One region of the Pelagibacterium sp. 26DY04 genome, then DNA from elsewhere that is predicted to be linked to it. Evidence: predicted binding sites of a transcription regulator. Region 1 holds the regulator's gene; each other region holds the start of a gene.
The links. The regulator PhoB, encoded in region 1, activates phosphate uptake and scavenging genes when phosphate is short. The targets are predictions, from matches to a motif close to TGTCATNNANCTGTCAT.
Positions count from the first base shown of each region.

Region 2: a site for PhoB is predicted at 2,947-2,963, ahead of NO932_RS13655 (bifunctional 2',3'-cyclic-nucleotide 2'-phosphodiesterase/3'-nucleotidase). Genes of this name have one in related genera too.
Region 3: a site for PhoB is predicted at 1,426-1,442, ahead of NO932_RS10740 (esterase-like activity of phytase family protein). Genes of this name have one in related genera too.

Region 1 covers NZ_CP101731.1:687,544-695,383, reverse strand. Annotated here, with positions in the region: gene NO932_RS03185 (ABC transporter ATP-binding protein) at 1-1,189, opposite strand, end outside; gene NO932_RS03180 (GtrA family protein) at 1,240-1,677, opposite strand; gene NO932_RS03175 (UbiA family prenyltransferase) at 1,674-3,149, opposite strand; gene phoB (phosphate regulon transcriptional regulator PhoB) at 3,325-4,023, opposite strand; gene phoU (phosphate signaling complex protein PhoU) at 4,027-4,734, opposite strand; gene pstB (phosphate ABC transporter ATP-binding protein PstB) at 4,748-5,578, opposite strand; gene pstA (phosphate ABC transporter permease PstA) at 5,614-6,975, opposite strand; gene pstC (phosphate ABC transporter permease subunit PstC) at 6,978-7,840, opposite strand, start outside.
Region 2 covers NZ_CP101731.1:2,752,539-2,760,378, forward strand. Annotated here, with positions in the region: gene NO932_RS13635 (DUF308 domain-containing protein) at 1-361, opposite strand, end outside; gene NO932_RS13640 (GatB/YqeY domain-containing protein) at 428-883, opposite strand; gene carA (glutamine-hydrolyzing carbamoyl-phosphate synthase small subunit) at 1,160-2,347, shown strand; gene NO932_RS13650 (GFA family protein) at 2,424-2,822, opposite strand; gene NO932_RS13655 (bifunctional 2',3'-cyclic-nucleotide 2'-phosphodiesterase/3'-nucleotidase) at 3,039-5,024, shown strand; gene NO932_RS13660 (neutral zinc metallopeptidase) at 5,129-6,040, opposite strand; gene NO932_RS13665 (cupin domain-containing protein) at 6,045-6,545, opposite strand; gene NO932_RS13670 (hypothetical protein) at 6,545-6,760, opposite strand; gene NO932_RS13675 (acyl-CoA dehydrogenase family protein) at 6,879-7,840, shown strand, end outside.
Region 3 covers NZ_CP101731.1:2,185,571-2,193,410, forward strand. Annotated here, with positions in the region: gene NO932_RS10740 (esterase-like activity of phytase family protein) at 23-1,339, opposite strand; gene rpoC (DNA-directed RNA polymerase subunit beta') at 1,508-5,701, opposite strand; gene rpoB (DNA-directed RNA polymerase subunit beta) at 5,821-7,840, opposite strand, start outside.

The DNA of each region.
Region 1 (7,840 bases):
TGTCGATGCCATCGACGGTGATCGAGCCGCTGTCGATTTCGTAAAAGCGCGGCAGAAGAGAGCATATGGTCGTCTTGCCGGCGCCCGAGGGGCCGACGAGGGCAACGGTTTCGCCTGCGCGAATGTCGAGCGAGATATCCCGCACGGTGGGGCGAGCATCCGAATAGGCAAAACTCACGGCATCAAAGACGATATCGCCCTTGAGCGAAGTGACTTTTCTCGCGTCGGGCGCATCGACGATATCGGGCTCGGTATCGATCAGTTCGGTGAAGCGTTTGAAGCCGGCAATGCCCTTGGGGTAGCTCTCGATAACGGAAATGATCTTGTCGATGGGGCGGAACAGCACTGTGACGATCAGCAGGAATCCCACGAACTCGCCATAGGTCATTTGGCCGTACATCACCAATGCCGTGCCGGCCAGCATGACCAGAAGCTGCACGAAGCTCTTGGCGAGATAGGAGATCGAGATCGAGGCCGTCATGATCTTGTAAGCCTGGAGCTTGGTCGTGCGGTATTTCTGATTGTCGCCTTCGAACAGGCGCCGCTCGTGTCCTTCATTGGCGAAGGCGCGTACGGCACGGACGCCGCCGATCGATTCTTCGATGCGCTGGTTGAAATCGCCCACCCGGCTGTAGAGCCGCTTCCAGGTCATGGTCATGGCGCTGCCGTAGCGGAAAACTATGAAAGCAGCGACGGGCACGATGATCAGGGTCAACATCGCGAGTTGGAGATTCATCAGCGCCATGATGATGAAGGCGCCGATAAAGGTCATGATCGCGATGAACACATCCTCCGGGCCATGGTGGGCTATCTCGCCCACATCCTCGAGGTCCTTGGTGACGTGGGTGATCAGATGTCCGGTTTTCTTATTGTCGAAATAGCCGAACGAAAGCTTGTGCAGATGATCGAAGGCCTGCCGGCGCATGTCGGTTTCGATCCCGATGCCCAACGCGTGGCCCCAATAGTTGACGATCGAGAGCAGCACGGCGTTGAGCAGATAAACCGCCAGCAACCCGCCCGCAGCCGCGAGTATCCAGAACCAGTTCTGGCTGGGCAGGAGCCGATCCACGTAGAGCTGGACGACTACCGGAAAGCCAAGCTCGAGCAGGCCAACGACCACGGCGCAGCCGAAATCAAGGGCAAACAAGCCCTTGTAGGGGACGTAATAGGAAAAGAAGCGGCGCAGCATATCGGATCACTTTACGAACGTGTCCCGAGTAGGCGCTTAAAATGGACCCGTCAAGTCAGGTTTCCGGCGCGACCGGGATGTACTCGGAAACTGAGATATTTGTGTCCGGCGAAATTGACAACCGCCCCGACGGCAATACCCGTGCCATGAGCCACCGCTTCAGGCAGCAGCCACCAGCCGATAAGCGGCAAGATATGGTCGAGAAGACTGACCGAAATAGTCATGACCACCACGGCGCCCACGGCATTGACGATGAGGAACAGCGCCGCCTGCATGGCGATCGGCCGGGGCGAATTGGGAAAGACATAGGCGCGATAGAGCGTGAAGCCCGCGCTCATTCCGATGAGGTAGGCGACGAACACGGCGGCGGAAAACGGCATCGCCAGCGAGAGCGGGAAGCGCACCAGCCAATTGATCGCGGCCGCCAGTCCTCCCAGCAGTAGGAACCGCACGAGCTGCGGCAACCGAAGAAATGCTTGGGGCCTCATATGCCGATCCAGGCAAGAAAGAAGCCCAGCGCCAGCCCGGCGGCGAGCATCAGGCTCTTGGGATCTTTCATGGCGAAGGCCACTGGGTCGTCGTTGAGTTCGCCGCGAAAGCACAGCATCCAGATGCGGCCGATCCATAGGAACAGGGCAGCGGGCATTAGCCAGAGCCAGATGGAGTCGGAATAAAAATCCGCCGCCAGTGCGTCCTGGGTGAGATAGAGCACGAGGATCAGAACCGATCCGATACCGCTCGCCACGCCCATGGCCATGATGAAGGGCGCATCCGTGGTGAAATATCCCCTCCCCCCGACCTTGCCCACGCCACCCTTGTCGGCCAGACGCTGCACCTCTGTGTTGCGTTTGGCAAAAGAGAGCGACGCGAACAGGAACATCGAGAACACCAGCAGCCAGGGCGAGGCCATGACGCCGACAGTGACGATGCCGAGAACCAGACGCAGGGTGAAGAGCACTGCGAGGGTGAACGCATCAAGGATGGGCTTGCGCTTGATGCCCATCGAATAGGCAACAGTCAGGACGAGGTATGCTCCCAGCGTTGCAACGACCAGCGGATTGACCAGCGCGCCGAGGACGAAGGAGATCGCCATCGCCACCGGAATGGCAACAACAGCTTCAGCGATCGCCATGCGGCCTGAAGCAAGCGGCCGGTCACGTTTGGACCAGTGGCGGCGGTCGTCGGCAATGTCCCAGAGATCGTTGAGCAAATACGTGGCCGAGGCGAGAATGCCCAACGCGAGGAAAGCGATGCCGGCGCTGGCCCAGGCGGCGGGATCGAGCATATGCCCCGCCAGCATGAGGGGAACGAACACCAAGGCGTTCTTGGCCCATTGATGCGGTCGGGCGGCTTTGACCCAATCCCTCAGACGCGCCGGACGGGTGATGGCGTGTTCAATCGCCGTCAACCTGGTTGCGGCCCGAGAGAGGCGGCCATTGGTTTCCACCAGTACCGCACCCTTGGCAATGCGCCAGACATTGAGATCGGACGCGCAATCGCCGGCATAAACGAAGCCATCGGGAAACATATCGGCCAACCGCTCGGCCTTGGCGCGTCCCTTGAGATTGGTCACACCATCGGAGGCCAGTGTCTTGTCGATGAAAGGGAACCGCCGCGCGATACGCATGGCCAAAAGGCTGTCGGCTGCCGTCGCCAAAATGATCGTGCGCCCCTTGCTCTTTTCAGCCTCGGCATAGGCGGCAACCGCTTCGTTGACCGGAAGGTCATCGACCTCCAGCGTCACCCGCGCCGCGAGCTGCTGTTTGAGATGCGCCTTGCCCTTGACGAGCCACAAGGCAATCAGAAACAGCCCGAGGGGATTGACCTTTAGAAACGCAAATACCGTTTCGTGCAGCAGATCGGTACGGATCAGCGTGTTGTCGAGATCGAGAACCAGCGGCAAGAGACGGGGCTCCGTTTTAGCCTCGGTTCGTTTGACGGCAATGGCTGATTTGGGCATGGCACCTGCTCGCACCGGAACTAACCGGTTATCGCGGGCGCGGAGGATAAGCGCAAAGCAAAGCGCAAATGAACGTTAATGACGCTTCATTTGAAACAAAAGCAAACCGGCTGCGACATTTACGTTTTGTCGAGCCGGTTTAATAAAACAGCGCAGAATTTCGATAAAGTTCTATCTAACCAACCACGAATTTCTCGTCGAAAGCGTAGCCGGCACCGCGCACCGTGCGGATCGGATCCTTGGCCCGCCCCTTGTTGATGGCCTTGCGCAGGCGGCCCACATGCACATCGACGGTCCGTTCATCGACATAAACATCGGTGCCCCACACGCCATCCAGCAATTGCTCACGGGAATAGACGCGGCCGGGATTGCCCATGAGATATTCGAGCAAGCGATACTCGGTGGGGCCGAGATGGACTTCCTTGCCAGAACGCCGGACGCGATGGGTGGTCCGGTCCAGCTCGATATCACCAGCCTTGAGAACGGCGGCGATGAGCTGGGGATTGGACCGGCGGAGCAGCGCATTGATGCGCGCCATCAACTCAGGCAGCGAGAAGGGCTTGACGACATAGTCGTCGGCCCCGGTAGCAAGCCCGCGCACCCTCTCTTCCTCCTCACCGCGGGCGGTGAGCATGATGATGGGGATGCGGGCGGTGTCGGTACGTGCACGAATGCGCCGGCAGATTTCAATCCCCGAGGTGCCCGGCAGCATCCAGTCGAGCAGGACGATGTCGGGCGTGTTCTCGGCAATGCGCAGCATCGCCTCTTCAGAGTCTTCGGCCGTGGAAACGGTGAAGTTTTCGGCTTCGAGATTGTAACGGAGCAGTTCGACGAGATCGGCTTCGTCTTCAACGACAAGAACCTGTGGCGTCATACGTCAGCCCTTGATCTGCTCGCGCTTTACATCCTCGACATCGGCAGTCAGCGACTTGCCGGTGGCGAGGAAGTAGGCTTGCTCGGCGATGTTGGTGGAGTGGTCGCCGACCCGTTCGAGGTTCTTGCCGCAGAACAGAAGATGCGTGCACATGGTGATGTTGCGCGGATCCTCCATCATATAGGTCAAAAGCTCGCGGAACAGGGAGACATAGAGTGCATCGACTTCAGTGTCGCGTTCGACGACATCGACGGCCATATCCTTGTCGCGCGCCGCGAAGGCATCCAGCGAGAGTTTGACCTGGCGCAGGGCAAGCTCGCCCATGTGGCGCAGACCGTTCTTGAACTGCACCGACATGGCCAACCCTTCGATCTGGGTCGAACGGCGGGCCGTGGATTTGGCCATGTCGCCGATGCGTTCGAGATCGTTGGCGACGTGGATGGACGCGATCACCAGACGCAGATCCTGCGCCATGGGCTGGCGGCGGGCGATGATCGAAACGGCCATATCGTCGATCTGGGTCTGCATGGCGTCGATCTTCTTGTCGGCGGCTACAGTGGCGAGAGCCAGTTCGCTATCGGCGCGGATCAGCGCCTCGGTGGCGTTGACGATGGCCTTTTCGACCAGGCCGCCCATTTCGGAGATCGAGCGGGCCAGTTCGGTCAGTTCGTCCTCGTAGGACGTAACGATATGTTCTGTTGACGGGGGCATCTGGTCCTCCTCCTTACCCGATCCGGCCGGTGATATAATCCTGCGTGCGCTTTTCCCGCGGATTGGTGAAAATCTCTTCAGTCGGACCTTCTTCGATCAGCTTGCCAAGATGGAAGAACGCCGTCTTTTGCGATACGCGGGCGGCCTGCTGCATGGAGTGGGTGACGATGACGATCGTGTAATTGGTACGCAGTTCGTCGATCAGTTCCTCGATGATCGCCGTGGCGATCGGATCGAGCGCCGAACAGGGCTCGTCCATAAGGATAACTTCCGGACCCACCGCAATGGCCCGCGCGATGCACAAGCGCTGCTGCTGGCCGCCCGAAAGCCCGGTGCCGGGCTGATGGAGCCGGTCCTTGACCTCCTCGAACAGACCCGCCTTCTGCAGCGAGGTCACTACGATTTCCTCAAGATCGGCCTTATTGCGAGCCAGGCCGTGGATCTTGGGGCCATAGGCGACGTTCTCGAAAATCGACTTGGGGAACGGGTTGGGCTTCTGGAACACCATGCCGATCCGGGCGCGCAGCTCGACCACGTCGAGGCTGGCGTCATAGAGATTGTCGCCGTCGAGCGAAATCTCGCCGGTGACTCGGGCGCCCTCGATGGTGTCGTTCATGCGGTTGATGCACCGCAGGAAGGTGGACTTGCCGCAGCCCGACGGGCCGATAAAGGCGGAAACCGACTTTTCAGGGATGTCGATCGAGACGTCGAACAGCGCCTGCTTTTCGCCGTAGAACACCGAGACGTCCTTGGCCTTGAGGCGAGAAGGGCCAGCGTTGGGATCAGGAATCCGTACAGTCTGATGAACCGGCGTCGCGGATGCTTCGGGTTGGCTCTCCGACATATCGGTTGCGCTCCTTGCGCTCAGGGTATCGCTCGTCATTTTTTACGCTCCAATCGCGTGCGCAGGAATATGGCGATGGCATTAAGAAGGATCATCAGGCCCAGCAGGACGATGATGGCCGCCGATGTGCGGGCTTCGAAGAAATTCCGGTTCTCGTTGCCCTGCCACAAATAGATCTGCACTGGCAGTGCTGTAGCCGAGTCCAATGGATTGGCCGGAATGTTGGCGATAAAGGCGCTCATCCCGATCAGAAGAAGGGGCGCCGTCTCGCCGAGCGCCTGCGCAACGCCGATGATTGTCGCGGTCAGGATTCCGGGGAAGGTCAACGGCAGGACATGATGGAATACGGTCTGGTTGCGCGACGCGCCCAGTCCGAGGGCGGCCTGGCGCAGCGAGGGCGGCACCGCGCGGAGCGCAGAGCGGGTGGCGATGATGATGGTGGGCAGGGTCATCAGCGTGAGCACGAGACCGCCGACAAGCGGTGCCGAGCGTGGCAGGCCCATGTAGTTGATGAAAATGGCGGCGCCCAGCAGGCCGAAAACAATGGAGGGCACGGCAGCCAGATTGTTGATGTTGACCTCGATCAAATCCGTCAGCCGGTTCTTGGGCGCGAACTCTTCGAGATAGACGGCACTGGCGACGCCGATCGGAACGGCCAGCACGATCACCACCGCCATCATGTACAACGACCCCATGAACGCGCCGGCCAAACCGGCCGATGCAGGAGCAGAGCGGCTGTCGACATTGGTGAAGATGTGCCAGGCGAAATCGAAGCGGATAATATCCTCGTCCAGAAGCCGGTCGGCCAGCGCACGGGTGTCGGCGGAGAGTTGCTGGCGCGCATCGGGCTGCGAGCGATCGATGGTCCCCTTGAGCCAGTTATCAGTATTGGCGGAGGCCAGGAGCGCCACAGGCACCGTCTGCCCCAGCAGGTCAGGATTGGCAAAATAGAGATCGCGCAACTGAAAGCGGGCGGCGGACGTCACCAATGCGAGCACGTCCCTGGCTTCGATCTCAACATCAGGCGCTTGGGCACGGATAGCCGTCTCGACAAGGGCATTCCAGTTGGAAAGCGTGACGTCACGCTGCCATTGGTTCACCGCCTGCTGATACTCGGCCGCCGAGTTGCTGTCCGCTCGTTCCGGCATGGGACCACCCTCGATCAGCTCGGGATCGAAGTAGACTTCGGCATGGAGCGTGGACTGCCAAAAAGACGGCAGGCCTTTGGAGAGGATCATTCCGAACAGAATTACCACGAAACCCAACGCGGCGACGATGGCGAGAACACCTGCCCACCGAAACAGGTTTTCGCTGCGATGGCGCCGGGCGAGGCCGGCCCTGACGCGCTCGCGGTTGCGGTTATTGGTTTCCGTATTGGAGAGCAATGCGTCGGTCATGGCTATTCGTATTGCTCCCTGAATTTACGGACGATGTAGAGTGCCAGGACGTTAAGCAGCAGGGTCATGACGAACAGCGTCAGGCCCAAAGCGAAGGCGACCAGCGATTGTGGGCTGGTGAAATCGGCGTCGCCGGTCAACTGATTAACGATGCTGACCGTAACCGTTGAGGTCGGCTCGGCCGGGTTGAAGCGGAGGACGGGACTGTTGCCGGCGGCCAGAACCACGATCATCGTTTCACCAATGGCTCGGCTGACCGCGAGCAGGATGGCACCGACCACGCCCGGCAACGCGGCGGGCAACAGGACCTTGCGAATGGTTTCGGATTGGGTGGCTCCCAAGCCCAGCGAGCCATCCCGCATGGCGTTCGGCACCTGCGAGATTATGTCGTCACTCAGCGATGAGATAAAGGGGATGATCATGATCCCCATCACGACCCCTGCCGTGAGCGCGCTGGTTGCGCGGATGTCGATGCCGATCGCGGCACCCAAGCCCGAAAGGAACGGGCCGACAGTTACAAGCGCGAAAAACCCGTAGACGATAGTCGGGATGCCGGCCAGCACTTCAATGATGGGCTTGACCACGTCGCGGACGCGCTGGTGGGCATACTGAGAGAGATAGATCGCCGACATAAGACCGATCGGCACGGCAACCAGCATGGCGATGATGCTGATCATGAGAGTGCCGGTGAGCAGCGGCAGGAGGCCGTACTCGCCTGCCGAACCGGTGCCGGTGGACTGGAACCGGGGATTCCAGACAGTGCCGAAGAAGAAGTCGATCGGGTTGATGAACGAGAAGAAGCGGATCGCGTCGGCCAGGAGCGAAAGCACAATACCGATGGTGGTGAGGATGGCCACGGTAGAGC
Region 2 (7,840 bases), 1.8 Mb from region 1:
GGATGACCACGATTTCCATCACCCCAACGAACACCGCCTGGAAGGCGACGAGGTAGACAAGGAATGTCGCGGTGATCAGCGTTCCAAGCAGCGGCGAAAGGAGGATGAGCACGCCCACCAGGATCGATAGGGCGTTACGCACCACGTCGAACCAGAAATTCCCGGTCTTGCCGCCGCCAAAGGTGATGGTCCAAAGACCCAGCACCCCGTCGACCACGAACAGGGCGGCCGCGACGGTCGTCAGCACCAGCAAAGCCGGTCCGGGAAAAAACAGCGCATAAAAACCGGCCAGCAGCATGAGCACGCCGCGCAGGCCGGTCAGGATGGATGGAAAGCGAGAAGAGTTCTTTTCGGCTGGCATCGTCAGGTCCCCACAAGCCAAGGCAAGCAGGAACGACTATAGGCCGCTCGGTCTCGCGCGCATAGCCTATGCGCTCAGTTGCGCCTTCACCTGTTTGGAGGCCTGGCCGAAATCGATCTGGCCGGGATATTTGGCCTTGAGGACGCCCACGACCTTGCCCATGTCCCGCAGCCCCTCGGCGCCCGTCTCGGCGATCGCGCTTTTGATCGCCGCATCGATTTCGGCTTCCGTCAGCGGACGGGGGAGAAATTCCTTGATGATCTCGATTTCCTCGCGCTCCTGCGCCTCGAGTTCGGGCCGCCCGTTCTGGCCATATAGCGCCGCCGATTCCTCGCGCTGCTTGACCATCTTTTGCAGGATGGCGAGGATGTCCTCGTCGGTGATGCCGTCCCTGCCCTCGCCCCGCGCCGCGATTTCGCGGTCCTTGATGGCGGCGTTGATCAGCCGCAGCGTCGTCGTCCGACGTCCGTCGCGGGCCTTCATGGCATCCTTCATGGCAGCACTGATCTGGTCGCGCATGATCGGCGTCCTTCATGTTCATTGGTTGCGAGCGCTCTATACTCCAATCGCTCGGCCAAAGCCAATTGCGTGACGAGCACAATGTCACGCTCACCCTAAGCTATTGATTTCCAATACCTTCAAAAGCAAAGGACTCGGTTGACCGCGCCTGCCCCTTCAAATAGGTTCGCTCAAATTCAATATAGGGCGGACAGAACCACCAAACGGCGACTTTGGCCGGGGGTTCCGTGTGCCTGAACTTGCGCGCAGCGAGCGCGCCTCACCTGAAGGAGAAGCCCAATGTCCGGCTGGCTGGAAACCGCCCCTACCGCAGTCCTCATCCTCCGCGACGGGACGCGCCTTGAGGGTCGCGGCATCGGTGCCACGGGCATGGCGGCCGGCGAGGTCTGCTTCAATACGGCGATGACCGGATACCAGGAAATCCTGACCGATCCCTCCTATGCCGGCCAGATCATCACCTTCACCTTCCCCCATATCGGCAATGTCGGCGCCAATGACGAGGACATCGAGACGGTCAACATGGCCGCGGCGTCCGGCGTGCGCGGCATGGTGATCAAGGCCGATATCACCAGCCCATCCAATTACCGCGCCGCCAATGAACTCGACGCCTGGCTCAAAAAGCGCGGCATCATCGGCATTGCCGGCCTCGATACGCGCGCCCTCACCGCTCTCATCCGCGACAAGGGCATGGCCGATGCCGTGATCGCCCACGCTCCTAACGGACAGTTCGACGAAACCGAGCTTCAGGCCACGCTCGACGCCTTCCCCGGTCTCGAAGGCCTCGACCTCGCCAAGGAAGTCTCCACCACCCAGACCTATCGCTGGGACGAGACCCGCTGGCGCTGGGGTGAGGGCTATGGCCGCCTCGAAGATCCCCAGTTCCACATCGTCGCCATCGACTACGGCGCCAAGCGCAACATCCTGCGCTGCATCGCCGACCAGGGCGCCCGCGTCACCGTGGTGCCCGCCACCGCGACGGTCGAGGACATCATGGCCCATAACCCCGACGGCGTGTTCCTCTCCAACGGCCCCGGCGATCCCGCCGCGACCGGTGAATACGCAGTGCCCACCATCCGGAAGGTCATCGAAACCGGCAAGCCGGTCTTTGGCATCTGCCTTGGTCACCAGCTCCTCGGCCTCGCCCTGGGCGGCAAAACCCAGAAGATGCATCAGGGGCATCACGGCGCCAACCATCCGGTGAAAGACCTCACCACCGGCAAGGTCGAGATCACCTCTATGAACCATGGTTTCGCCGTCGACCGCGACAGCCTGCCCTCCGGCGTGAGTGAAACCCATGTCTCACTTTTCGACGGCTCCAACGCCGGCCTGCAGGTAGATGGCAAGCCTGTGTTCTCGGTGCAGTACCACCCGGAAGCCTCCCCCGGCCCGCACGACTCACACTACCTCTTCACGCGCTTCCTTAACCTCGTGCGTGAGCAGAAAGGCGAGCCGGCCGTCGCAGAATAGCGGCTGTGGGGGCGCCGCTGCGGGGCTTGTCCCCGGAATCCAGCAACAGCGCCAGCCAAGAGCACCCCCAAGCTGCCTAAAGGTGCCGGACCTCCGCCGGTACGTTCCACCAATTGTCGTTAAGACCGTCGAAATAGGTGACGGGCGCGGCGATCAGGTCTTCTGGCGTCGCGTCGTCGAGACACGCGACGTTGATCTGCACCTCGGCGCCATTGTTCCATTCCGCCGCCGCCACCCGAGCGAACGGGGTCAATCCGCAGCCTGGGCAAAACAGGCCGGTGCCACCGCGATTGGGCACCAAGGTGTCTTCCCCTTCAAGCGCCCGGAACGCTTCGGGCTTGATGGTGGCACTCCACCAGCGCCGCTTGCGGCAGCTCGTGCAATTGCACTTCCCCGTTCCCTGGCTGAGATCGATATCGGCCTCGAACCGAACAGAGCCGCACTGGCAGCTTCCATGATAGGTGCGGAGTGTCATTTGGGTTTCTCCCTTTCAAAGCAATGACCTGACGCTACCGCGCAGTCGTGACAAACGCTGTCAGCAGCCCGCCACGAAAAGAAATTTGACCAAAAGATAAAAAGGCGCGACGCTTCCTCGCGCGCGTCATCGGACCGTCAGAAAACTGCGGCAAGGGGGGCGGGCGTTCCGCGGCGGTTGTCGCGGGCCATCAAGTTCAGTCCGTGGAGGGACCTCATGAATTCTCTTACGATTTCGCGCCGCGCGTTTCTCGCCGGCACGGCCTCGGTCGGCGCGGCCGCCGTTGTGATGCACCCGTTCGCGGTGCTGGCCCAGTCCAACCAGGCCCATCTGCGCATCATGGAAACGACCGACATCCACGTCGCCATCATGCCCTATGACTACTACACCGACGCCCCCAACGACACGATGGGCCTGGCCCGCACCGCTTCGATCATCGAGAGCATCCGCGCCGAGGCCGGTAATGCCATCCTTCTCGACAATGGCGACACCATCCAGGGCAACCCGCTCGGCGACTATGTCGCCTATGAGCGCGGCATCGACGGATCGGACCTGCACCCCACCATCGCCGCCATGAACGAGCTCGGTTATGACGCGGGCACGATCGGCAACCACGAATTCAACTATGGTCTCGAATTCCTCGACCAGGCCATGGCCGGGGCCAATTTCCCGGTGGTTCTTGCCAACGTCGTCAACGGCACCGAACTGGGCGACGATCCGCTTGCGGACGACACCCTGTTCGATCCCTATGTGATCATTGAAAAGGAGCTGGTCGACGGCGCCGGCGAAAGCCACACCATCCGCATCGGCCTGATCGGCTTCACCCCGCCCCAGATCATGAGCTGGGATGCCGCTCATCTCGAGGGCAAGGTGGCCGTGCGCGATATCGTTGAGACCGCCCGCGCCTATGTCCCGAAGATGCGCGAAGAAGGCGCCGATATCGTCATCGCCCTTTCGCACTCGGGCATCAGCGGCGACGGCTACACTCCGGGCATGGAAAACGCCTCGCTCTATCTCGGTGAGGTCGAAGGCATCGACGCCATCCTTACCGGTCACCACCACCTCGTCTTCCCAGGCCCCGACTATGCCGATGTGGAAGGCGTCGATATCGAGAACGGCACGCTGATGGGCGTCCCCGCCGTCATGCCCGGCTTCTGGGGCAGCCATATGGGCCTGATCGATCTGCTGCTCGAACGCGGCGACGACGGCTCCTGGACCGTAGTGTCCCACACCTCCGAAGCGCGCCCCATCTACGAGCGCGTCGACGGTGCGGTGACCGCCACCGTCGAATCCGATGAGGAAGTCGTGGCTTCGGTCGAAGCGGCCCACCAGGAAACCCTCGACTATATCCGCCGCCCGGTCGGTGAAACCGCTGCCCCGCTCCACTCCTATTTCTCTCTGGTCGCCGACGATCCGTCCGTGCAGATCGTCAATATCGCCCAGACCTGGTACATGGAGCAGATGATGGCGGGCACCGAATGGGAAGGTCTGCCGATCCTTTCGGCTGCCGCCCCCTTCAAGGCCGGCGGCCGTGGCGGTCCGGACTATTACACCGACGTCCCCGTCGGCCCGGTCGCCATCAAGAACGTCGCCGATCTCTACCTCTACCCCAACACCATCCAGGCGGTGAAGATCACCGGCGCCGACGTCAAGAACTGGCTCGAACGCGCCGCCGGCATGTTCAACCAGGTCGAGGCCGGCGCCACCGACGCCCAGCTCATCAACCCCGATTTCCCGTCCTACAATTTCGACGTGATCGACGGGGTGACCTACAAGATCGACATCACCCAGCCGTCCAAATACGCAGCCGACGGCTCGGGCGAAACCAACCCCGATGCCAACCGCATCGTCGATCTGATGTACAATGGCGAGCCTATCGATCCGGCTCAGGAATTCATCGTCGCCACCAACAACTACCGCGCCGGCGGCGGCGGCTCGTTCCCGGGCATCGATTCGAGCAAGATCGTCTTCATCGGTCCCGATACCAACCGCGACGTGATCGTGCGCTACATCGTCGAGCAGGGCACCATCGACCCGGCCGCCGACAGCAATTGGTCCCTTGCCGAAATCGGTGACACCACCGTGCTGTTCGAAACCGGCCCTGCCGCCGAACAGCACCTGGCCGACGTGACCGCCATCACCATCGAGCCCACCGGCGATACCAGCGAAGCCGGTTTCGGCGTCTACCGCATCTCGCTGTAAAGCGGCTTGAAGTAAAATCTCGATTCCGGGCCAAGGACTTGGCCTACGTTCCGGAATCCAAAAGAAGAGAGCTTCAGGTTCATCTGCAACCTGAAGCTCTCTGTCTAAATCGCCCCGGAAAACGTGTCGCACTGCCCCGGATCGCCGCCGGAATAGCCGCGTTCGAACCATTCCTGCCGCTGCGCCGAAGTGCCGTGCGTAAAGGTCTTGGGAACCACCACCCCTTGCGTACGGCTCTGGATCGCGTCATCCCCGATCTGTTCGGCAGCGTTGATCGCCTCCTCGATATCGCCGCTCTCGAGCAGGTTTTCTTCCCCGACATAGTTCGCCCACACGCCTGCATAGCAATCGGCCTGCAATTCGATCCGCACCGAATAGGCGTTGGCCTCCTCCTGGCTCATCGACTGGATGGCCCGCGAGTATTCCGGCAGCACCCCGGTCAAATTCTGAACGTGATGCCCGATCTCGTGAGCGATCACATAGGCCTGTGCGAAATCGCCGGGCGCCCCGAACTGGCTGCGCAGCGTCTCGTAGAACGCCAGGTCGATGTAAACGCTCTGGTCGGCCGGGCAGTAGAACGGGCCAGTGCGCGCATCGGCCATCCCGCAGCCCGATTGGCTCATGTCGGTGAACAGCACCACTGTCGCGGGCACATAGGTCATGCCGTTTTCGACGAACACCTCTGTCCAGAGGTCTTCGGTGTCTTGCACGACAACCCCCACGAAATCGGCAAGGTCGTCCTCGCCCGCTTCCGGCAAGGGGCGTGAAACAGAACCGTTTCCGCTCGTCCCGGTGCCCAGCGATCCGTCGAGCAGCGAGAGCGGATTGATCCCCAGCGCCATGCCGATGATAAGCATGATGACGATCGCGCCGATCCCCAGCCCGCCGCCGGCTCTCCCGCCGGTCGGTATGCGAAATCCCGAACCGCCCAGCCCTGTAGAGCGGCCAAACATGCCTCCGCTCGCCCCGCGCCGGTCCTCGATGTTGCTCGACCGTTTGCGTCCCCGCCACTTCATTGTCTCAGCCCTCGCGCCAGAGTTCCAGTAAGGCCTTGCCACCGACGGGATCGGTTTCCGGCAGCGGCAAGCGCGCGATGTTCGCGGTCGCCCGCTCCAAATCGCCGTCCTTGCCCTTGAGAATGTCCCAATCCTGCCCCGGTGGATAGGCTCCCACCACCGCAAAATCGTCGCTCGAGCTTTCGAGCTTGTGCGCCACGCCGGCCGGGATGATCACGACATCGCCGGGCCGCACATCCACCTGCCGCGCCCCGGGCCCGCCCAGCGCAAGCCGGGCCGAACCGGAAACGACACCCAGCGCTTCATGAGCTGTCGAATGATAATGGTGGTAATCGAAGATCGTATCCACCCACTGCGGCGGCCAATCGTTGCGCGCGAACATTGCCTGCACCGCATCGGCGGTTGCCGAACCCTCGCCGACGCCGCGATAGACGATCACGGGCAGTTCGCTGTTTGGGAACTGCCCGTTTCGCTCCAACAAGATGCTTTCGACATCGTCGTGCATTATTGCGACACGTCCACGTCGACCTCGGGCACATCCACGGCCGGCACGTCCACCGATACGGACCCGCCCTCGCCGCCTGTGTTGGCGTTGACGAACCAGATGATGCCCACGATGACGATCAGGGCGACGATGATTGCCGCGATGAACCCGCCGCCGCCTCCACCGCCGCCGCCATTGTCGGTCACGACAACGGTTTCGCGATCCCGTTCAATCATCTTCGTCTCCTTTGCTTTACCGTTATGGGCGGAAAAACGGGCTGCCGGAACGAAAGGTTCCTCTTTCCCGATTGACGCCAGCCATGATGGGCGGTCCAATCGGGCCGGGAGAGGCGCCATGCAGCAAGCGGATCCTTTTGCCGTCGTCAATCAGCCGGCCCTACGCACCACCCTGTCCTTATGGCAGGGCGACCCGGCCCTGCGCGCGGCGCTGCCCCAACAGGCCCAGGAGCCATCCCGCGCCTTCGCCGAACGTCTCGGGCAGCCCGATCTAGTCGTCGATGGACACCGCCTCGCCACCGGACAGCCGCCTGTTCTCGAGCGGTTCGACACCGGCGGCCGGCGCATCGACACGGTCCTGTTCGCTGATGCCTATCACCGTCTCTTGCGGACCGGTCTTAAAGCGGGATACGCCGCCCTGCCCTGGTCCGGCGCACCTGCCGGACATACTGCCCATGCCGCCATGGTCTATCTCATGAGCCAGGTCGAACCGGGCGTCTGCTGCCCCATGACCATGACCTATGCGGCCATCCCCATCCTGCGCCGGCACAATGGCCTCGCCGCCGATCTCGCCCGCCTCGCCGCCACCGCCGATTACGACCCTGACGACGCTCCTGTCGCCCGAAAGCACGCCGCCACAATCGGCATGGCGATGACCGAAAAGCAGGGCGGCTCGGACGTGCGCGCCAATCGCACGCTCGCAGAGCCCGCCGATGGTGCTTATCGCCTCACCGGCCACAAATGGTTCTGCTCGGCCCCAATGTCCGACGCGTTCCTCACCCTCGCGCAACTCCCCCAGGGTTTGACCTGCTTCCTGGTCCCCCGCCGCCTCCCCGATGGCAACCTCAACGCCATCCACCTGATGCGTTTGAAGAACAAGCTCGGCAACCGCTCCAATGCCTCGGCCGAGATCGAATATCACGGCGCCCATGCCGAACTGCTGGGCGAGCCCGGCCAGGGCATCCGCACCATTCTCGAAATGGTCCACCACACCCGCCTCGATACCGCGATCGCCCCTGCCGGCCTCATGCGCCGCGCTCTCCTTGAAGCCCTCGACTGGACTCGCCACCGCTCCGCCTT
Region 3 (7,840 bases), 1.5 Mb from region 1:
TCCCCAACGTTTTGCTTTGCCGCTACTCAGCAGCGAGGAAATCGGCGACGTCGAGAAGGATGATCTCGTTGTCGTCGGCACGGCCCGCTTCGCGGCCCACCGAACCGGGATAGTTGTTGTCGTTGGCGACAACGATGGTGGTCTCATCGACGCGGTCGACATCCTCGATGGTGACGAACGGGAAGTTGAAGACACCCTCGATCGTGCCGCGCGGAGCGACGCCATCGGGATCCTCGATGTTCATGAGGTCGATATAGGCGATCTTTTCCAGAACGCCGCTTTCGTCGGTGCGTTCGAGATCGACAAGATAGATGCGCTTGAACTGAGCGGGATTTTCAACACTCTCGTCGCGGGGGTCGCCCTCGCGGCCGTCGCGCTCGATAATCAGGGCGCGGGTGCCCTCGATGATGTTGAAATCACCAATCGCATGGGTGGGGTCTTCGAGCGGATAATAGCGGATCACTTCGCTCCACTCGCCCTCTTCGGTGTCGAATTCGAACATGCGCAGCACGGATGCGCCGTCGATGGTTTCCTGCGCGCCCTCTTCCGGCATCCAGATCGGCTTTTCCAATAGCGGGTAGAGCGTGGTGCCGTCTTCGCCCAGCGCCATGCCCTCATAACCGCCGGAACCAAAGGTGCGCAGGTTCTCGGGTTGGCCGGCACCGGGATTGACCGAACCGACAAAGAAATTGTCGGGGCTGCGCAGCAATTCACCGCCCGGCTCGGTGGCGAAAACCTGCTGAACCACGCCGTCCTCGTCGACCTCGATCAGCCAGGGGCCGAACTCGTCGCCGATCCAATAATGATCGCCGACCGGCTGAATGGATTCAGGATCGAAATCGGCACCGGTGAGATAGCGGGTGTCGGTATGTTCGTTGGTGATCGGGAACGGAACGACCCGGTCGGGATCGGAAAGGAAGATCGTTTCTTCAACAGCGACCTGCCCCGTTTCCCAATCGGGTACCAGGATGTTGAACATCAGCATGGCATCGGACGAATTGTATTTCGAACCGAACCCGTTGTCGGTGAGCACCAGGAAGCGATCGTCGCCCAGCGAGCGGATGCCCGAAAAGCCCTGCAGCGGCTGGCCGGGGAACGGACGGCCGAGACCGGAATTGGCGTCGATCACGCTGTACGGCGCTTCGCTGCGCTCACCGCCGGCAAAGCGGCCGGAAATGTTGAGGCTGACGGGTGCATCGGCCGGGGCTGGAAGAAAGGTCTGGGCCGGGACCCGGGCATGCTCGAGCAGCACGGCGGAAAATTCCTGCGCATCCTGCGCATGGGCGGCTGCGCCGAGAGCAAAAAGGGAAACGAACGATAACAAGGACTGTCGGACCACGGGGGTGCCTCCTGACAACGGATCAAAAACCGCGAGGATTTAAGTCCCGCCCTGTGACAGGCCGTTTACCGTTGCTTGACGGATCGATGGCGGTTTTGCGACATCGCCGCGCGCAATAAAAATGGGGGCCGGAGCCCCCATTTTCCTATTGTTACGATGCTTGCGACCTTATTCGGCCGGAGCTTCCGGCATGGCCTCGGGCGCCGGGATGGCAACCGTTTCGGCCTGGCGGCGACGCTCTTCGAGAATGAGGTCGTCGCGCTTGGTCGCGATCTGGCGCACATTGGAGATGCGAGCACCCGTACCGGCCGGAATGAGACGGCCGACGATGACGTTCTCCTTGAGGCCTTCGAGCAGGTCGGCCTTGCCCGAGACGGCGGCCTCGGTGAGGACGCGGGTCGTCTCCTGGAAGGACGCGGCCGAGACGAAGGAACGAGTCTGCAGCGACGCCTTGGTGATGCCGAGCAGGACCGGAACGGCCTCCGCGGGCTTCTTGCCATCGGCAACGAGCTGTTCGTTGAGCTCGTCGAAGTCGATGCGGTCGATCTGCTCTTCCTTGAGCAGGCCGGACTCGCCGGGCTCGGTGATCTCGACCTTTTGCAGCATCTGGCGAACGATCACCTCGATGTGCTTGTCGTTGATCAACACGCCCTGCAGGCGATAGACCTCCTGGATCTCGTTGACGAGATACTTGGCCAGCTCCTCGACGCCCTTGATGGCAAGGATGTCATGCGGTGCCGGGTTGCCGTCCAGGATATACTCGCCCCGCTCGATCGGATCGCCTTCCTGCAGGTGGAACGGCTTGCCCTTCGGGATGAGGTACTCGACCGGCTCCAGGCTCTCATCGTTCGGCTCGATGATGATGCGACGCTTGTTCTTGTAGTCGCGACCGAAGCGGATCGTGCCATCGATTTCGGCAATGATCGCGTGATCCTTCGGACGGCGAGCCTCGAACAGTTCGGCCACACGCGGCAGACCGCCGGTGATGTCCTTGGTCTTGGCGCTTTCGAGCGGAATACGGGCAAGGACGTCGCCGGGGGCAACGCGGGTGCCCGGCTCGACGGCGATGACCGCATCCACGCTCATCAGGTACCGAGCATCGGTGCCACGATCGGTCTTGAAGGGCTGCCCCTTCGAACCGACGGCGATGGCGGGCTTAAGCCCGTCGCCGCGCTGGCTGGAACGCCAGTCGATGACCAGACGCTTGGTGAAGCCGGTGGTCTCGTCGGTCTGCTCGGAGACCGAAGCCCCATCGACCAGATCCTCGAAGATCACCTCGCCCTCGACCTCGGTCAGGACCGGACGGGTGTACGGATCCCACTCGGCCAGACGCTGGCCGCGCTTGACCTGATCGCCCTCGTTGACCCGCAGACGCGAACCATAACCGAGCTTGTGAACGGCGCGTTCCTTGCTATCGGTATCAACGATGACGATGGAGACGTTGCGACCCATGACGACGATGTGGCCGTCCGAGTTGGTCGCAATGTTCTTGTTGCGGAACGCGATCTTACCCTCGGCACCGGCCTCGAGATAAGAGTTGTCCACCACCTGGGCCGTACCACCGATGTGGAACGTGCGCATGGTGAGCTGGGTGCCCGGTTCACCGATCGACTGAGCCGCGATGACGCCGACCGCTTCGCCCATGTTGACGGGGGTACCGCGGGCAAGATCACGGCCATAGCAGGTCGCGCAGGTGCCCTGGCGAACCTCGCAGGTCAGCGGCGAGCGGATGCGCACCGACTGGACCTTGGCAGCCTCGATCTTTTCGACATCCGCTTCGTCCATCAGCGTACCCTTGGCGACAAGAACGTCGTCGGTACCGGGGACGTAGATGTCGTCGGCCGAAACGCGGCCCAGAATACGCTGGCCAAGCGAGGCGACCACCTGACCGGAGTCGACGATCGCTTCCATGGTCAGGCCGCGCTCGGTACCGCAATCGTCAGCGGTGATGATCGCGTCCTGCGCCACGTCCACGAGACGGCGGGTCAGGTAACCCGAGTTCGCGGTCTTGAGCGCGGTGTCGGCCAGACCCTTACGGGCGCCGTGGGTCGAGTTGAAGTACTCGAGAACGGTCAGGCCTTCCTTGAAGTTCGAGATCACCGGGGTCTCGATGATTTCGCCCGACGGCTTGGCCATGAGGCCGCGCATGCCGGCGAGCTGCTTCATCTGGGCGACCGAACCACGGGCGCCGGAGTGGCTCATCATATAGACCGAGTTGATCTGACGCGAGCGGCCGTTGTCGTCCTTCTCGTGAGCAGAGATGCGCTTCATCATCTCCTCGGCGACCTTGTCACCGCACTTGGCCCAGGCGTCGACGACTTTGTTGTACTTCTCACCATGGGTGATGAGGCCGTCATTGTATTGCTGCTCGAACTCCTCGACCTGACGACGGGTATCGCCCACGATCTTGGCCTTCGAATCCGGGATCACCATGTCGTCCTTGCCGAACGAGATGCCGGCGCGGCAGGCCTGCTTGAAGCCCAGATCCATGATGCGGTCACAGAAGATCACGGTCTCCTTCTGGCCACAGGCACGGTAAACCGTGTCGATGACCTTGGAGATGTTCTTCTTGGTCATGAGCTGGTTGACCACCTCGAACGGCACGCCCTTGGGCAGGATCTGCCCCAGCATCATGCGGCCCGGCGTGGTTTCGACGATCGCGGAAACCACATTGCCTTCGGCATCGAGCGTCTTGACGCGGCCCTTGATCTTGGTGTGCAGCGTGACCGACTTGTTCTCAAGCGCATGCTCGAGCTCGGACATGGACGAGAACGCCATGCCTTCGCCGGGCTCGCCCTCGGCCATGATCGAGACGTAGTAGAGACCAAGCACGATGTCCTGGCTCGGCACGATGATCGGCTGACCATTGGCCGGGTGCAGGATGTTGTTGGTCGACATCATCAGCACACGGGCTTCGAGCTGGGCTTCCAGGCTCAGCGGCACGTGAACGGCCATCTGGTCGCCGTCGAAGTCGGCGTTGAACGCGGCGCAGACCAGCGGGTGAAGCTGGATGGCCTTGCCCTCGATCAGGATCGGCTCGAACGCCTGGATGCCAAGGCGGTGAAGCGTGGGCGCACGGTTCAGGAGAACCGGGTGCTCGCGGATCACTTCGTCGAGGATATCCCAGACTTCGGGCTTTTCCTTTTCAACCAGCTTCTTTGCCTGCTTGACGGTCGAGGACAGGCCCTTCGCGTCGAGACGCGAATAGATGAAGGGCTTGAACAGCTCGAGCGCCATCTTCTTGGGCAGGCCGCACTGGTGGAGCTTGAGTTCCGGACCCACGGTGATGACCGAACGGCCGGAATAGTCGACGCGCTTGCCGAGCAGGTTCTGGCGGAACCGGCCCTGCTTGCCCTTGAGCATATCTGACAGCGACTTGAGCGGACGCTTGTTGGCACCGGTGATGGTGCGGCCACGGCGGCCATTGTCGAACAGGGCGTCGACGGCCTCCTGGAGCATACGCTTTTCGTTGCGGATGATGATGTCGGGCGCGCGCAGCTCGATGAGGCGCTTGAGACGATTGTTACGATTGATCACACGACGGTAGAGGTCGTTGAGATCGGACGTAGCGAACCGGCCGCCATCGAGCGGAACGAGCGGACGCAGTTCCGGTGGGATCACCGGAATGACGGTCATGATCATCCATTCGGGCTTGTTGCCCGAAACGATGAACTGCTCGACGATCTTCAAACGCTTGGCGAGCTTCTTGGGCTTGAGCTCGGTGGTCGACTCGGCGATCTCGACGCGCAGGTCGGCGGCGAGCTTGTCGAGGTCGAGCGCGGCCAGCATCTCACGCACCGCTTCTGCGCCGATCATGGCAGTGAAGGCGTCCGGACCGTAATTGTCCTGAGCGTCGAGATACTCTTCTTCAGTGATGAGCTGGTGCTGGGTGAACGGGGTCAGGCCCGGCTCGATCACCACATAGTTCTCGAAGTACAGAATGCGTTCCACATCCTTCAGCGTCATGTCGAGAAGCTGGGAGATGCGGGAGGGCAGCGACTTCAGGAACCAGATGTGAGCGACCGGAGCGGCGAGCTCGATATGGCCCATGCGCTCGCGGCGAACGCGGCTGAGGGTGACTTCCACACCGCACTTTTCGCAGATGACGCCCTTGAACTTCATGCGCTTGTACTTGCCGCACAAGCACTCATAGTCCTTGGTCGGGCCGAAGATACGCGCGCAGAACAAGCCGTCACGCTCGGGCTTGAACGTGCGGTAGTTGATGGTCTCAGGCTTTTTGATTTCGCCGTAAGACCACGACAGGATCTTTTCCGGGCTCGCGATGTTGATCTTGATCTGATCGAAAGTCGGCGCAGCCGCCTGCGAGTTGAACGGATCCATGACGTGCTGATGATGATTCATCTTTGTCTCCTTGATGCCCCGACAGCGCTGCTGGAGCGAGCGCACTGCGAGGCAAAAGCAATCGGTTCAGGCCGGAAGCGCCCTATATAGGTACGCTCCGGCCAGTTGGAAGCGGCGGATTATTCCGCCGCGTCCGCAGGAGGTGCGAGTTCGGGATCGCCACCCGGCTCGTCATTGTCCGCTTCCATGTCGGTCAATTCGACGTTGAGACCCAGCGAACGGATTTCCTTGACGAGAACGTTGAAGCTCTCGGGGATGCCCGCTTCGAAGGTGTCGTCGCCACGCACAATGGCCTCATAGACCTTGGTACGGCCGGCAACGTCGTCCGACTTGACGGTGAGCATTTCCTGCAAGGTGTAAGCGGCACCGTAAGCTTCGAGCGCCCACACCTCCATCTCACCGAAACGCTGACCACCGAACTGGGCCTTACCACCGAGCGGCTGCTGGGTGACTAGGCTGTAGGGGCCGATCGAACGGGCGTGGATCTTGTCGTCCACAAGGTGGTTGAGCTTGAGCATATAGATGTAGCCCACGGTCACCTTACGGTCGAAGGCATCGCCAGTACGCCCATCATAGAGCGTGGACTGACCCGAGCCATCGAGTCCGGCCTGTTCCAGCATCTGGACGATATCGGCTTCCTTGGCACCGTCGAACACCGGCGTTGCGATGGAAACACCCTTGGAGATCTGCTGGCCGAGACGAACGACGCTGTCGTCGTCCAGATCGCCCACGAATTCGTCGCCGTCATAAAGAGCGGAGATTTCCTTCTTGAGCGGCGTCACGTCCTTGGACTGCCGATAGGCATCCATCATGGCGTCGATCTTGCGGCCCATGCCACGAGCAGCCCAGCCCAGATGGGTTTCCAGGATCTGGCCCACGTTCATGCGCGAAGGCACGCCGAGCGGGTTGAGCACGATATCCACATGGGTACCATCTTCGAGGAACGGCATGTCCTCGACCGGCATGATGCGCGACACCACACCCTTGTTCCCGTGACGGCCGGCCATCTTGTCGCCCGACTGGATCTTGCGCTTGGTCGCAACGAAGACCTTGACCATCTTCATCACGCCCGGCGGAAGTTCGTCACCGCGCTGGAGCTTGTCGACCTTGTCGATGAAACGCTGCTCGAGCAGACGACGAGATTCGTCATACTGCGCCTGCAGGGCTTCGATCTCGCTCATCAGCTTGTCGTCTTCGACGGCGAACTGCCACCACTTGGAGCGGGCATGAGCGTCAAAGATCGAGTCGTTGAGCTTGGTGCCCGCGACATAGCCCTTGGGACCCGAGGTCGCGGCCTTGCCGAACAGCATTTCCTTCAAACGCGCATAGACGTTGCGGTCGAGGATCGACTGCTCGTCGTCGCGGTCCTTGGCCAAGCGCTCGATTTCCTCACGCTCGATGGCCATGGCACGCTCGTCCTTGTCGATGCCGTGCCGGTTGAAGACGCGGACTTCCACGACGATGCCGGCATCGCCCGGCGGCATGCGGAGCGAGGTATCGCGAACGTCGGACGCCTTTTCACCGAAGATGGCACGCAGGAGCTTTTCTTCCGGCGTCATCGGGCTTTCGCCCTTGGGCGTGATCTTGCCGACCAGGATATCACCAGCCTGGACCTCGGCGCCGATGTGGACAATGCCCGCTTCGTCTAGATTCTTGAGCGCTTCTTCCGAAACGTTCGGGATATCGCGGGTGATTTCTTCCGGACCGAGCTTGGTGTCGCGGGCCATGACTTCATATTCCTCGATGTGGATCGAGGTGAAGACGTCATCCTGAACGATCTTTTCAGAGAGCAGGATCGAGTCTTCGAAGTTGTAGCCGTTCCAGGGCATGAACGCGACGAGCACGTTGCGGCCCAGGGCCAGATCGCCCAGTTCGGTCGAAGGACCATCGGCGATGATGTCGCCAGCCTGGACATGATCGCCGACAACCACCAGCGGACGCTGGTTGATGCAGGTCGACTGGTTAGAGCGCTGGAACTTCATCAGGTTGTAGATGTCGACGCCGGACTTGGACGCATCGGTTTCTTCGGTCGCGCGGATAACGATACGGGTCGCATCCACCTGATCGACGATACCGCTGCGGCGGGCAGCAATGGCGGCGCCGGAGTCACGCGCCACGACCGACTCCATGCCGGTACCC